Regions from separate parts of the Marinobacter bohaiensis genome, predicted to be linked through region 2. Evidence: predicted binding sites of a transcription regulator. Region 2 holds the regulator's gene; the other holds the start of a gene.
The links. The regulator sigma-54, encoded in region 2, starts transcription at its own class of promoters, with help from an activator protein. The targets are predictions, from matches to a motif close to ANTGGCATNNANNTTGCTNT.
Positions count from the first base shown of each region.

Region 1: DKK67_RS17660 (circularly permuted type 2 ATP-grasp protein) is a predicted target of sigma-54. The motif match lies at 6,633-6,652, and genes of this name have one in related genera.

Region 1 covers NZ_QGEH01000004.1:227,179-234,838, reverse strand. Annotated here, with positions in the region: gene DKK67_RS17690 (metal-dependent hydrolase) at 1-30, shown strand, start outside; gene DKK67_RS17685 (DegV family protein) at 196-1,146, shown strand; gene DKK67_RS17680 (hypothetical protein) at 1,282-2,310, shown strand; gene DKK67_RS17675 (LysE family translocator) at 2,348-2,995, shown strand; gene fdxA (ferredoxin FdxA) at 3,316-3,639, opposite strand; gene mutS (DNA mismatch repair protein MutS) at 3,845-6,460, opposite strand; gene DKK67_RS17660 (circularly permuted type 2 ATP-grasp protein) at 6,740-7,660, shown strand, end outside.
Region 2 covers NZ_QGEH01000001.1:1,648,956-1,656,615, reverse strand. Annotated here, with positions in the region: gene lptC (LPS export ABC transporter periplasmic protein LptC) at 1-237, shown strand, start outside; gene lptA (lipopolysaccharide transport periplasmic protein LptA) at 215-766, shown strand; gene lptB (LPS export ABC transporter ATP-binding protein) at 766-1,491, shown strand; gene DKK67_RS07385 (RNA polymerase factor sigma-54) at 1,757-3,271, shown strand; gene hpf (ribosome hibernation promoting factor) at 3,383-3,691, shown strand; gene ptsN (PTS IIA-like nitrogen regulatory protein PtsN) at 3,722-4,189, shown strand; gene rapZ (RNase adapter RapZ) at 4,218-5,108, shown strand; gene DKK67_RS07365 (HPr family phosphocarrier protein) at 5,105-5,374, shown strand; gene mgtE (magnesium transporter) at 5,632-6,993, shown strand; gene yjgA (ribosome biogenesis factor YjgA) at 7,034-7,573, shown strand; gene DKK67_RS07350 (carbon-nitrogen hydrolase family protein) at 7,622-7,660, opposite strand, start outside.

The DNA of each region.
Region 1 (7,660 bases), on a different contig from region 2:
GGCACCGCGGAAACCAGCCGAACTGCCTGACTTTGCAGGAGTTTACAGTTGCCCGAGGCAAACTGTGATATAGGTCTCATAGCGGCGTCGTGATCCATTCATGACGCCTGAGACGCCTGCCAGGGTGTCCCACAAAAAACATAACAAGCCCTCTCCGCCGGCGATGTCGACGCAGGGGGCAAGTGGAGAAGCAACATGCGAGTTGGTCTGATTGTCGATTCGGCCTGTGATCTGCCGTACGACTTTTCCCGCGACAAGGATATCTTCATCCTGCCGGTCACGGCGAAGATCGACGGACAAACCTACGTCGATGACCACAGCCCGGAAACCACCGCCCGTTTCTACGACAGCGGCCTGCTGCAGAAAGGGCACCACGCCGAGACCGAGGCCTACAGCGCCCAGCAGATCCACGATCTGTTTCTCGAGCGCATCGTGACCGAGTACGACGTGGCCATCTGTGAGACGGTGACCCGTTCGCGCAGCCTGGTGTACCAGAATGCCACCGAGGCCATGAACAGCGTCATGTCTCACTACCAGCCGGTGCGTGAAGCGGCCGGGCGGGACGGCAAGTTCTCCATGCGCGTCATCGACAGCAAACAACTGTTCTCCGGCCAGGGGCTGCTGGCCGCCCACACCCTGCGGCTGATCGAGGACGGGCTGGGCAAGAACGAGCTGCGTCAGCAGGTGGAAGCCTTCACCGACCGGATCTACACCTGCGCGATTCCCCGTGACCTGCATTACCTCCGCGAACGCGCCCGTCGCCGCGGTGATAAGAGCATCTCGGCGGTGGTGGCCTTCCTGGGCAAGGCGTTGAACGTCACCCCGGTGCTGATGAGCCGCAATTCGGAACCGGCGCCGGTGGCCAAGACGCTCAACTTCAACAGCGCCGCGGAGAAGGTGATCAACTACGCCGACAGTCGCGTCAAGGCTGGCCTGCTGACGCCATACGTGGTGCTGTCCTGCGGTTTTTCCTGGGAAGAGATCGAGGCGCTGCCGGGACTGGATCGCCTGCGTGAGACCTGTGCCGAGCACAAGGTCGAGCTGCTCATCTCGCAGATGGGCATCACCAGCAGCATCTACCTCGGGCCGGGCAGCCTGTGCCTGTCGCTGGCGGCCGAGGACCACAACTTCTCCGATCACCAGTAGCCGCCCGCTCGAGGCGGGGCCGGACTGGCCGGATCGGCCGCCTCTCGAGGCCGGCGGGGCAAACCCGCCGGCGTGCCCGCCGTGTTACGCTCGGTTGAAACATTCCCTTTTCCTGGAGCGCGGACGCACACCATCATGGCAGATCAACCGAACGGCCTGGCCGACCAGTTACTGGAAGCGCACATCAAGCATGAACTGTCCGCCCTGAAAGGCGCGAAATTGCGTAAGTTCGTCGCCGGCGAGGTGGACCGGCTGTTCGAGCTGGCCGACTCGGTGACGCTGAACGAGGCCGTCAGCGAGGACCAGATCCTGGGCGTGATCCAGCGGCTGGTGGTGAACATGGAGCTGGACGCCGGTATCCCGGAACTGGCGGGGGAAATGGCCAGCCAGGTGCTGTCGGCGCCGGTCCAGTCCGAGACCGAGCTGCGCGAAATCCTGAGCCGCGACCAGGCGGCGGCCTTCGTCGAGGAGTTCCTGCAACTGCGCGAGCACCGCGAGCGGCTGATCGGCGAGATCATGGCGCACCCGGTGTATCAGGAGCTGGTGTCGAACCTCGTCTATCACGGCCTGGTCAATTACCTGTACGAAGACAATCTGATTTCCCGCAATGTGCCGGGCGTGGGCTCGATGATGAAATTCGGCAAGCGCATGGCGACCCGCGCCGTGCCGGGCATCGACGAGACCTTCGAGAAGCGCATCAAGTCCTGGCTCAGCGACAGCCTGCCGGGCCTGTTGCAGCGCTCCGAGCAGTTCCTGCTGCGGGCGTTGTCCGACGACGAGCTGCGCGACACCATCATGGCGGCCTGGAACGGCGTCGAAGACCGTTCCCTGGCCGAGCTGCAGAACGGCCTGGGCGACCTGGAGTTGCAGGAATTCGTGGTGCTGGGCTACGAGTTCTGGCTGAGTTTCCGCAAGACGGCGTACTTCGAAGGGTGTTACCAGGCGGTGGTCGCACACCTGTTCGCCAAGTACGGCGACGAACCCCTGGCGACGTTGCTGGGCGATGTGGGAGTGACGCCGGCGGTGGTCATGGCCGAAGTGGACGCCTTTGCCCAGCCGACACTCGATCTGTTGCGCCAGTCCGGTTATCTTGAGGGGCTGTTGCGTCGCCGCCTGGCTCCGTTCTACCGCTCGGCGGCGGCGAAGAAACTGTTGGAAAGCTGAAGCCGCCGGGTCCCGGCGTGCTGCCGAGGATGTTGCAATGCCAAGCGCCGATCTCTTCTGGGCCTACCTGGTGGCCATTTCCCTGCTGACCGTGACACCCGGGGTCGACACCCTGGTGGTGATGCGTAACACCGCCCGCGGCGGCCTGCGCGATGGCGTGGTGAGCAGTCTGGGCATCTGTAGCGGGCTGTTCGTACACGCCACCCTGTCGGCGGTCGGCATCTCCCTGATCCTGTTGCAGACAGCCTGGGCCTTTACCGGGCTCAAATGGCTGGGTGCCCTGTATCTCGTCTGGCTGGGGCTGATGAGCCTGCGCCAGGCCTGGCGGGCCTCCGGTTCCGGATCGCCCATGCCGCGGGTCGAATCCGTGGGCGAGGGCGGCTACCGGCCCATGCGTTCGCTGCGCGAGGGCGTGCTGTCCAACGTGCTCAACCCCAAGACCGCCCTGTTCTACATGGCCTTCCTGCCGCAGTTCATCGATCCGGCCGGTGCCGCGTTTACCCAGTCGATCCTGCTGGCGGCGGTGCATTTCGTGATTGCCATGGTGTGGCAGACGTTGGTGGCGGTGATGATTGTGCGTTCACGCCGCTGGGGCGCGAAGCCCCGGCTCAAGCGGTTGCTGCATGGGCTGACGGGCGGTGTGTTTGTGGCGCTGGGGGCGAAGCTGGCGGTGACGCAGCCTTGATGTGAATCTTGGCGTATTGGGGCATTGTCCGGGGCCCTGGAGGGCCCTCCGAAGCTAAAAGCTTCGGGTACAGGGTCTGGCGTTCGCCGGTACTCGAAGGGAGAGCCAAGCGTTGTCTATCCGACTCTCGTTTCCGGGGAGTCGATGTAGCGGAAACTTCAGTTTCCGAGTCGCCCCAGGGGCGACCGCCGCCTTATCCGTAGACTGGTCACAATGGCCCGTTGAGCGCCCAATTTTCAAAGGCGTCAGACGCAAAAAAGGGAAGCTGCCAGACAGCTTCCCTTTTTTTGTTCGAGCGCGGGTCGAACCCGGCAGGCGCCTTATTTTTCCAGGTACTGGAACTTGTCCGGCTTGCCATCCCACTCGGCCGCATCGGGGAGGGGATCTTTCTTTTCCGTGATATTTTCCCACTTGCCGGCGAGCTCGGCATTGATTTCGATGTACTTTTCCTGGCCTGCCGGCAGCTCGTCTTCCGAGAAAATCGCTTCCGCCGGGCACTCGGGCTCACACAGGGCGCAGTCGATGCACTCGTCCGGGTCGATGACCAGGAAGTTCGGGCCTTCGTAGAAGCAGTCTACCGGGCAGACTTCCACGCAGTCGGTGTATTTGCACTTGATGCAGTTATCGGTAACGACAAATGCCATGTTGGTATCCCTGGTTTCTTGATCTATCTCATCAGTTGGCGAAGCGTGACGCGCGCCATAGGTCAGTTTCTCGCTCCGGCGTCCAGAACACCAGGCTGCTGACCGTTATTTATCTTGCGAGGGCGGTATTGTAGGGAGCGCCCCGCGAAGTAGCAAGCGCGTGGGCGGGCTCCCGAAAGGCTCATTTATTATAACCTTATGTTGCTCAGTTGCGTTGCATTAAGGTCTTGAGTTCATAAAGGCGATTGAGCGCTTCCCGCGGCGTGAGATCATCCAGATCAAGTTCCTCCAACGCCTGCTCGACTTCGCTGGGCGCAAAGCCGGAAAACATGTCGCCCTGGAAGCTGCCCGCCTCCGGCTCCCGTGCCGCTGGTCGGGGCTGGACTGGCGCCGGGCTGGACGCGGCGGGGGTTGCGGTGCCTTCGAGTCGCTGCAGCTGTTGCTTGGCGTTGCTGATCACGTCGCCCGGCACGCCGGCCAGTTGGGCCACCTGCAGACCATAGCTCTGGCTGGCGGGACCGTCGTGGACGGTGTGCAGGAAGACGATGCTGTCGTCGTGCTCGGTCGCCGTCAGGTGCACGTTCACCGCGTGCTTGAGCTGGTCGGCCAGCTGCGTGAGCTCGAAATAGTGGGTGGCGAACAGGGTGTAGCAGCGTACCTTCTGGGCCAGCTGTTCGGCAGTGGCCCAGGCCAGGGACAGACCGTCGAAGGTGCTGGTGCCGCGACCGATCTCGTCCATCAGCACCAGGCTGCTTTCGGTGGCGTTGTGCAGGATATTGGCGGTCTCGGTCATCTCCACCATGAAGGTGGAGCGGCCGCCGGCGATGTCGTCGGAGGAGCCCATGCGGGTGAAGATGCGATCCACCGGGCCGACCACTGCCCGATCCGCCGGGACGAAGCTGCCGGTGTAGGCCAGCAGGGCGATCAGTGCCGCCTGGCGCATGTAGGTGGACTTACCGCCCATGTTGGGGCCGGTGATGACCAGCATGCGGCGCTCGTTGTCGATCAGCAGGTCGTTGGGTACGAACGGCTCATCCAGCAGCTGTTCCACCACCGGGTGACGCCCGGCCTGCACGTCCAGCCCCGGCTCGCCGGAGAATTCCGGCGGGTTCAAACGCAGCGTGGTGGCGCGTTCGGCGAAGTTGCTCAGCACGTCCAGCTCGGCCAGGGCCTGGGCGGTGTCCTGCAGCGGCGCCAGCTGTTCGGCCAGGGTTTCCAGCAGCTCGTCGTAGAGGCCTTTTTCCCGGGCCAGGGCGCGGCTCTTGGCGCTCAGCGCCTTGTCCTCGAATTCCTTCAGCTCAGGCGTGATGAAACGCTCGGCGTTCTTCAGGGTCTGGCGGCGGATGTAGTCCACCGGCGCCTGGTCGGACTGGGCGCGGCTGATCTCGATGTAGTAGCCGTGCACCCGGTTGTAACCCACCTTCAGGGTGCTGATGCCGGTGCGCTCCTTCTCGCGGGTTTCCACGTCCAGCAGGAACTGGCCGGCGTTCTCGCTGATGTTGCGCAGGTCGTCCAGTTCCTCGTCGTAGCCTTCGGCGATGACGCCGCCGTCACGGATCACCACCGGCGGATTGTCGATGACCGCGCGGGTCAGCAGGTCGGCCAGCTCCGGGTAGGTGCCGGCGGTCTCGCGCAGGCTGGCGATGCGGTCGGAGGCGACGTCCCCGAGCACGTCCTGCAGTTCCGGCAGCAGCTTGAAGGCGTCGCGCAGGCGCGCCAGGTCGCGCGGTCGGGCCGAGCGAAGGGCGACGCGGGACAGGATGCGCTCAATGTCACCGACCGATTTGAGCAGGTCGTGCAGCGGCTCGTAATGGAAACCGTCGAGCAGGGCGTACACCGCGGCCTGACGCTCGCGCACGGTGGCCACGTCGCGCAGCGGCCGGTTGAGCCAGCGCCGGATCTGGCGCCCGCCCATGGCGGTGGCGGTGCGGTCCATGACCCAGGCCAGGGTGTACTGGGTGCCGCCGGTCAGGTTGGTGTCGATTTCCAGGTTCCGGCGGCTGGCGGCGTCCAGGATGATCGAATCCTCGCGCCGCTCCCGGGACAGCTTGCGGATGTGCGGCAGGGCCGTGCGCTGGGTCTCGCGGGCGTACTGCAGCAGGCAGCCCGCGGCGGAAATGGCCAGGGACAGGTCGTCGCAGCCGAAACCGGTGAGATCGCGCACCTGCAGCTGCTGGGTCAGCAGGCGGTGGGCGGTGTCACGCTCGAACAGCCAGGGGCCCTGGCGGCGGATGCCGGTGAAGCCTTCCAGCAGGTCCTCGAACGGGAAGTCCTCGCTGATCAGGATCTCCGCCGGACGCAGACGCTGCAGTTCGCCCTGCAGGGATTCAGTGCCGCTGAATTCCGCCACGGAGAAGCGGCCACTGGAAATATCCAGCGTCGCCAGGCCGAATTCCTCGCGGTGACTGAACAGGGCCACCAGCAGGTTGTCGCGACGGTCTTCCAGGAAGGCTTCGTCACTCAGGGTGCCCGGTGTGACGATGCGCACCACCTTGCGCTCTACCGGCCCCTTGCTGGTGGCCGGATCGCCGATCTGTTCGCAGATGGCAATGGACTGACCCGCCCGGACCAGGCGCGCGATATAACCTTCTGCCGAATGATAGGGCACGCCGGCCATGGGAATCGGCTGGCCGCCGGACTGGCCACGGGCGGTCAGGGTGATGTCGAGAAACTCCGCCGCCTTCTTGGCGTCCTCATAGAACAGCTCGTAGAAGTCCCCCATGCGATAGAACACCAGTTCGTTGGGGTGTTCCACCTTGATCTTGAGGTACTGCTGCATCATCGGGGTGTGCTTGGTGAGTTCAGTGGGGGCGACTGACATTCGGCATCCATTTCCTGGCGGTGAGCTGAAGCGGGCCATTGTAAGAAAAACCGGGAGGCGATGAAATGTGCCTGTCGGCGGTTCTGTCTGGCCGGGCGACAGGTGCCAGTTCACAGGATCTGTATCCGGGGCTAATCTTAAGTCAGCGGACAAAAAGTAAACGGCGTCGCGAAGTGGCACTGGCCTTGCTGGATTGCTTGGGTTTTCGGGTTGATACAGACGCACGGAGCGTTGTCCCGATGCCAGACCACTCAGACCCAAGCAGGGAGCCTGACCGTTATGTCAGAAGCCATCGCACTCGATCCTTACCGGCCCTATCCGGAATGCTTTGACGAACTGGTGGAGTCCTCCGGCTACGCCCGTCCCCAGGCACTGGCCATCACCCGGTTCATCATGCAGAACGGCCCGGACGAGCTGGTGCGTCGCCAGGCGGAGCTGGACCGGACCATTGCCGCCATGGGGATCTCCTTTACCGTCTATTCGGACAGCGAGAACATCGACCGGGCCTGGCCCCTGGACGTGGTGCCGCGCACCATTTCCGCCAGCGACTGGCAGCGCACCAGCGACGGCCTGAAACAGCGGTTGCAGGCGCTCAACCTGTTCATCAACGACCTCTATAACGGGCAGAAGATTCTTAAAGACAAGGTGGTGCCGTCGGATCTGGTGCTGAAATCCAAGAACTTTCTTGCGCCATGTCAGGGCTTCGAACCGGCCTACAAGGTCTGGGCGAACATCTGTGGCACCGACCTGGTGCGTGATGGCGAGGGTAACTTCCTGGTACTGGAGGACAATCTGCGCGTGCCGTCCGGCGTTTCCTACATGCTGGAGAACCGCACGGTGATGAAGCGCGTGTTCCCGGAACTGTTTGCCGAATCCACCATCGGTCCGGTGGACGACTACCCGGTGGAGCTCTGGAACATGCTGGCGTCGCTTTCGCCGCGGGACGACGTGACGCCCTGCATCGTGGTGCTGACGCCGGGTATCTATAATTCCGCCTATTTCGAACACAGCTACCTGGCCCAGCAGATGGGTTGCCCGCTGGCCCAGAACAACGATCTCTATGTCGATAACGACGTGGTTTACCTGCGCACTTTGCGGGGGCCGCAGCGGGTGGATGTGATCTACCGCCGCATCGACGACACCTTCATCGACCCGCAGGTGTTCCGCAAGGACTCGGCACTGGGTATTCCCGGTCTGATC
Region 2 (7,660 bases):
CTGACCGGCAACGTGGTCATCAGCCGGATCCTGGAATCCGGCAAGCAAGGCAAGCTGGAAACCCCCCATCTTACGCTGGATAACGATAAACGCATTGTGCACACTGACGCCCCGGTGATCCTGACCGACGCCCGGGGCGTGACCCGCGCCACGGGCATGAAAGCCTGGATCGACAAACGGATCGTCAAACTGCAATCACAGGTGGAAGGACAGTATGAGTTGCCATCAGCGCAGTAACCGCGCGCCCCTGCGCCGCCTTCTGGGCGCCGCGCTCCTGGCGCTGGCCGCAAACGCCCAGGCTTTTGACCTGAATTCGGACAGCCCGATCAAGGTATCGGCGGACAATGCCCGACTCGACGACGCCAAGGGTACAGCGGTCTACACCGGCGATGTGGTCGTGCGCCAGGACGCCACCGAGCTGACCGCGGACCGCGTCGTCCTCTACCGCAGCCAGGGCGCGCTGAACCGCATCGAAGCCTACGGCAAGCCGGCGCACTACATACAGCCGCAACAGGGCGAAACACCGAAAACCGACGCCGAAGCACTGACCATCATTTACGCTGCCGGCGAGAACCGGCTGACCTTTGAGGAAAAAGCCGTCATCCGCCAGAACGGCAACGTGTTCAAGGGCGAGCGCATCGACTACGACACGGCCAGGCGCGTGGTCACCGCCGGCGGTGGCAGCAAATCCGATGGCGGCGACGGGCGCGTGGAAATGGTTATCCAGCCACGCCAGGGCAGCGGAACCTCGGAGGCCGGTAACTGATGGCCATACTGCGTGCGAGCAATCTGGCGAAGAGCTACAAGCAGATTAAAGTGGTCAAAGACGTCTCACTGGAAATCCGCAGCGGGGAAATCGTCGGCCTGCTGGGCCCCAACGGCGCCGGCAAGACCACCTGTTTCTACATGATCGTGGGCCTGGTCAAGGCGGACAACGGCCGGGTCAGCATCGATGAGAAGGACATCACACCCCTGCCCATGCACGGCCGGGCCCGTTCCGGCATCGGCTATCTGCCCCAGGAAGCTTCGGTGTTTCGCAAGCTCAGTGTGCGCGACAACATCATGGCGATCCTGGAAACGCGCAAGAGCCTGTCTCGGGCGGAGCGTGACGAGAGGCTGGAAAACCTGCTGGAAGAATTCCACATCACGCATATCCGGGACAGCCTGGGCATGGCCCTGTCGGGTGGGGAGCGCCGGCGCGTGGAGATTGCCCGGGCGCTGGCGATGGAGCCGGCCTTCATCCTGCTGGACGAGCCCTTTGCCGGTGTCGACCCGATCTCGGTCAGCGACATCAAGCAGATCATCCGCCATCTGCGCGACAAGGGCATCGGTGTGCTGATCACCGACCATAACGTGCGCGAAACCCTGGATATCTGCGAAAACGCCTACATCGTCAGCGGCGGCCATATTATCGCATCCGGACAGTCTGAGGAGATCCTGGCCAACCAGCAGGTCAAGGAAGTCTACCTGGGCAACGAATTCCACATGTGAGCCCGTCAATCGGGTATGGGTATCGCAGTGGGCGCCAAAACGCTAAACTCGAAACAGGGTCGGCTAACCTCTCGAGGCATATCCGCCGACCAAGACATTGTCATCGGGACACCCATAGCAGTAAACTTCGGCAAAGAATTTGCTTGGCAAGCCGGACCGACCTCTGACACGAGCGTTTTCAAGGTCCGGAGACATCCGGACAGGTCTTGCCCAGGCGCAATAACTCAGTCGATGGCCACAGGGTGACGGGACTAAATCAATGGTAATGAAAGCTTCGCTTCAGCTGAAGCTGGGTCAACAGCTCACCATGACACCCCAGTTGCAACAGGCAATCCGCCTGCTGCAACTTTCCACGCTGGACTTACAACAGGAAATCCAGCAAGCGCTCGAATCCAACCCCATGCTGGAAACCTCGGAAGAGGAAGACGGCGCCGCTGATAATGAGAGCGACGGTGAGGACGCGTCCGCTGACGGCAACAGCGAGGACAGCAACGACACCACGCAGGACGACGATAGCTGGGACGAGCCGGCCGAACCCGACTGGAACACCGATACCAACCAGGAAATCCCCGATGACCTGCCGGTCGACACCGCCTGGGACGACATCTACCAGTCCGCCCCGGCACCGGCGGCGCGCAGCGAAGAAGACGACGACACCGACTTCGAATCACGCAACTCCCCCACCGAGACCCTGCAGGACCACCTGCTCTGGCAGCTCAACCTCACCCCCATGGGCGAGCGCGACCGCGCCATTGCTCACGCCCTGCTCGACTCGGTGGACCCGCGCGGCTACCTGATCTCGACACTGGAAGACATCCACGCCGGGCTGGTCGACGACAGCGAGGAAGATCCGCTGGAACTGGACGAAGTTGAGGCCGTGCTGCGCCGCCTGCAGCATTTCGACCCGCCGGGCGTGTTCGCACGGGACCTTCAGGAGTGCCTCCTGATCCAGCTCAACCAGCTGCCACCGGATACCCCCTGGCTGCCCCAGGCACGGCTGGTGATCAGCCACTACATCAACCTGCTGGGTAATCGCGATTACGCCCAGTTGCTGCGCCGCAGTCGCCTCAGCGAAGAGCAGCTGAAGTGCGTACTGGCCCTGATCCAGACGCTCAACCCGCGGCCGGGCGACTCCCTCGACCAGGCCGAGCCGGATTACGTGGTGCCGGATGTGGTGGTGTCCAAGCAGAAGGGCCGCTGGCGCGTCGAACTCAATCCCGAAATTGCCCCGCGCATCCGGGTCAATGCCGGCTACGCGGCGCTGATCCGCCGGGCCGACAACAGTGCCGACAACACCTACCTGCGCGATCAGTTGCAGGAGGCCAAATGGTTCATCAAGAGTCTGCAGAGTCGCAACGAGACCCTGCTGAAAGTTGCCACCCGGATCGTTGAACATCAGCAGGGATTTCTGGATCATGGCGAGGAAGCCATGAAGCCGTTGATCCTCTCGGACATTGCCCAGGCAGTGAGCATGCATGAATCGACCATTTCCCGGGTCACCACCCAGAAATACATGCATACGCCGCGCGGTATCTTCGAGCTGAAGTACTTTTTCTCCAGTCATGTGAGCACGAACGAGGGCGGTGAATGTTCCTCCACGGCAATTCGTGCCATGATCAAGAAACTGGTCGCCGCCGAAACCCCGAAGAAACCCCTCAGCGACAGCAAGATTGCAGCGCTGCTCGGGGACCAGGGCATCAAGGTGGCACGACGGACGGTCGCCAAGTATCGCGAGGCGATGCACATCCCGCCGTCCAACGAACGCAAGAGACTGGTCTGAGACGCAAGCGCCCAGGGCCAGCCAGAGTCGGTTTTCAAACGTCGCTGAGTGCGACGGGCTCAACGTCGGGAGCTTCTCTGCTCCCGGCCATATCGACAACAGGAGAAGCCTATGCAACTCAATATGTCAGGTCACCATGTCGAATTGACTCCCGCTCTGAAAGACTATGTCTCCGGCAAGTTTGAAAAACTCGAACGCCATTTCGACCACATCAGCAACTGTCAGGTGACCCTGTCCGTGGAGAAGCTGCGCCAGACGGCCGAAGCCACACTCCACGTCATTGGTGGTGAAATCCACGCAAAGGCTGAAAACGAAGATATGTACGCGGCCATTGACGGCCTGCTCGACAAACTTGATCGGCAGATCCTCAAGCACAAGGAAAAGACCGTTGATCGAATGCACGGTGCTGCCGGCCGCTAGCCGTTCCATCCAAGGGAAAGCATTCCATCCATGACGGAATCACCATTAACCATCCAGTCCATCCTGGTTCCCGAGCTCACCCTCTGTGGTGTGCCGGGAACCAGCAAGAAACGCATCCTTGAGTTGATCGCCGAGCACGTAGCCAAGCGCTACCCCGAGCTCGACGAGACCCAGACCTTCAATAACCTGGTGTCCCGGGAACGGCTGGGCAGCACCGGTATCGGTCAGGGCATTGCCATCCCCCACTGCCGTCTGGACGGCTGCAATCATGTGGTGGGTGCCCTGCTGACCCTGGAGGAAGGGGTTGCGTTCGACGCCATCGACAACCAGCCGGTGGATCTGCTGTTCGTGCTGATCGTCCCCAAGGAGGCGACCAGCGAGCACCTGGAACTGCTGAGCCAGCTGGCCGAGAAGTTCAACGAGCGCAGCTTCTGCGAACGCCTGCGTCAATGCCGGGACGCCGACGAGCTGTTCCGCGTCATGACGCAACCCGAGTAACCATTCGCCGATTCGACGAAGGCATTGCATGAAACTGATCATCGTCAGCGGTCGTTCCGGATCCGGCAAGAGTACGGCACTGCACGTGCTCGAGGACCTGGGCTTCTACTGTATCGACAACCTCCCCATCGGCCTGCTGTTCCCGTTGACCGAGGAAGCCAGCAATGCCTCGCCGGACAAGCTCCGCAATATTGCCGTGAGCATCGATGCCCGCAACCTGGCCGATGAGATTGCCAACTTCGACGAGATCCACGAGCGCCTCAAGGGCGCCAGCCTGAACGTCGAAATCATCTTCCTCGACGCCACCGACCAGGCCCTGCTGCAGCGTTTCCACGCCACACGCCGCAAGCACCCGCTGAGCAATGTCCGCACGTCGCTACGCGAGGCGATCAACCACGAGAAGGACTTGCTCGACCCCCTGGCGCAGTTGGCCGACCTGTACATCGATACCACCGAGCTGTCGATGTATGAGCTGCGCGACATGGTGCGTCAGCGCGTAGTGGGGCGACGCGACCAGGAACTGGCCCTGCTGTTCCAGTCGTTTGGCTTCAAGCACGGCGTACCCGTGGATTCCGACTACGTGTTCGACGTGCGCTGCCTGCCCAACCCCTACTGGGACGCCAGTCTGCGCGACTTCACCGGTGTCGATCCTCAGGTCCAGGCTTTCCTGGAGGGGCAGCCGGAAACCCGGGACATGCTGGACGATCTCAAGGAACTTCTGGAGAAGTGGTTACCGACTTTCCGGTCAAGCAACCGCAGCTACATGACCATTTCCATCGGCTGCACCGGCGGTCAGCATCGCTCGGTCTACATCTGCGACCAACTGGGGCGTTATTTCCGCGAGCAATACGGCAACGTGCAGATCCGCCACACGGAGATGCCGCACCTGCACACGGCGGCCAGTGACGACACGCCATGATCCGGGAGCCCATCACCATCATCAACAAGCTCGGTCTGCATGCCCGGGCCGCAGCCAAGCTGGTCAGCACCGCGTCGGAGTACGACAGCCAGGTGCTGATCGCCAAGGACGGCCGGGAGGTGGACGGTAAGAGCATCATGTCGGTGATGATGCTCGCGGCCAGCCGCGGCACCGATATCGAGCTGGTTCTCGACGGGCCCGACGAACAGGCAGCGCGCGACGCCCTGGTCGAGCTGATCAACGATTACTTTGGCGAAGGCGAGTAGATCCGACGCCGACACGCGCACTCGCCCAACCGCCCCACGGACGCGGGATTTACCTACACCAAGTTCTCACGTCTGCAACGTAAGTCCGCTATACTTAGGAACTTCTGAATAAGTCCTGGGGCGTCTCGGCGAGACCTTCCAGGACTTATCCAGAAGATCCTTATGGCAGCACCCGAGGCGATACGGACAGCCCGCCCAGGCCCCAAATGGCCCGAGACTGTTCGCGCATGGCCTCGGCCCGGATTCATGGGACCTTCATGACAGACGCAGTCGAAAACAGCCAGGCCAGGCAACGTCTCCGTACGCTCGGCGAAGCCCTCGACAGTGGCGCCCTGCAACAGGTGGCGCGCATCCTCAATGGTGGCCTCAGCCCCAGCGATATTGCCCACCTGCTGGAATCCTCCCCGCCGCGCCAACGGGCACTGCTCTGGAATCTGGTGGACAAGAACCTCGAAGGGGAAGTCCTCCAGTACCTCAATGACGATATCCGAAGCTACTTCCTGAGCAAGCTCAACGCCCAGGAACTGGCCACCATCATCGAAGACTTCGAATCGGACGACCTGGCGGACCTGCTCCAGCAGCTTCCGGATACGGTCATCCAGGAAGTTCTCGACACGATGGACGAACAGGATCGCCAGCGGGTTGAGGAAGTCCTCGCTTACCCGGAGGACACGGCCGGCGGCCTGATGAACACGGACACCATCACGGTGCGTCCGGATCTCAGCATCGACGTGGTGCTCCGCTACCTGCGCCGCCACCGTGCCCTGCCGCCGATGACCGACAGCCTGATCGTGGTCAACCGCCGCGACGAGTACATCGGTGTGATGCCCATCACCAAGATGCTGGTATCCAGCCCAAGCGCCACCGTCCGCGAGGTGATGGACACCGACATCGAACCCATTCCGGTGACCCTGTCCGATACCCAGGTGGCCACCCGTTTCGAACGTTACGACCTGATTTCGGCCCCCGTGGTCAGTGAAGACGGCAAGCTGCTGGGCCGGATCACCATCGATGACGTGGTCGACGTTATCCGCGAGGACGCCGACCATTCGCTGATGAGCATGGCCGGCCTGGACGAGGACGAAGACACCTTCGCGCCGGTGATAAAGACCACCAAGCGCCGCGCCGTCTGGCTGGGCATCAACCTGATCACCGCCTTCATCGCTTCGGCGGTCATCGGCCTGTTTGAGGGCACCATCTCCAAAGTGGTGGCGCTGGCGGTATTGATGCCCATCGTTGCCAGCATGGGCGGCATCGCCGGCAGCCAGACCCTGACACTCGTCATCCGTGGCATGGCGGTGGGGCAGATCAGCGGAGCCAACGTGCGCTGGCTGCTGAACCGGGAGTTCCTTGCCGGTGTCCTCAACGGCATCCTCTGGGCGCTGGTGGTCTCGGTGGCCGCCACCGTGTGGTTTGCCGACCCGATGATCGGCGTTATCATTGCCTCGGCCCTGATCATTAACCTGATCGCCGCCGCCCTGGTGGGCACGTTGCTGCCGCTGTTCCTGAAAGCGCGCAACATCGACCCGGCGCTGGCCGGCGGCGTGATCCTGACGACGGTGACGGACGTGGTGGGGTTTCTTTCCTTCCTGGGGCTGGCCACCCTGATTTACGCCTGAGCGAACCGCATCGCCCGGGCCAAGAACCGATGGACACAGCATGACGACAGAGCACGATCATTACGACCCGGACGAGGTCGAGTTCAAGAGTAAATCCGAACTGAAGCGGGAAATGCACGCGCTGCAGGCCATCGGTAAGCAGCTACTGGCACTCACCCCGGAACAGGCCGAGGCACTGCCCATCAGCGACACGCTGCGAGCCGCCATTGAGGAATCTCGCCGCATCCGCCAGAACGAGGCCAAGCGCCGCCATCTTCAGTACGTCGGCAAGGTAATGCGCAACGAGGAGCACCTGGATGAGGTGGTGCGCGCGCTGGAGGCCCAGAATGCCGGCAGCGACGAGCATACCCGGCGCCAGCACCTGGCTGAGCGCTGGCGCGACCGCATGATTCAGGAAGGCGATAGCGTCGTCGGCGAGTTCTTTGACTACTGCCCCGCCTCCGACATGCAGCATTTGCGCAACCTGGCACGCAATGCCCGGCGGGATGTCGCCAAGGAGAAGAATACCGGCCAGTCGAAGAAGCTGTTCCGCTATCTGCGCGAATGCATCGACGATCAGGAAAACCCGGGCGGCGCGTAGACGTTTGGTCGCCTCACACCGCCCCGGCTAGAGTGACAGAAACGGTTATTACAGTCGGCGATGCGACCAGACCGGCATCCGGTCGCG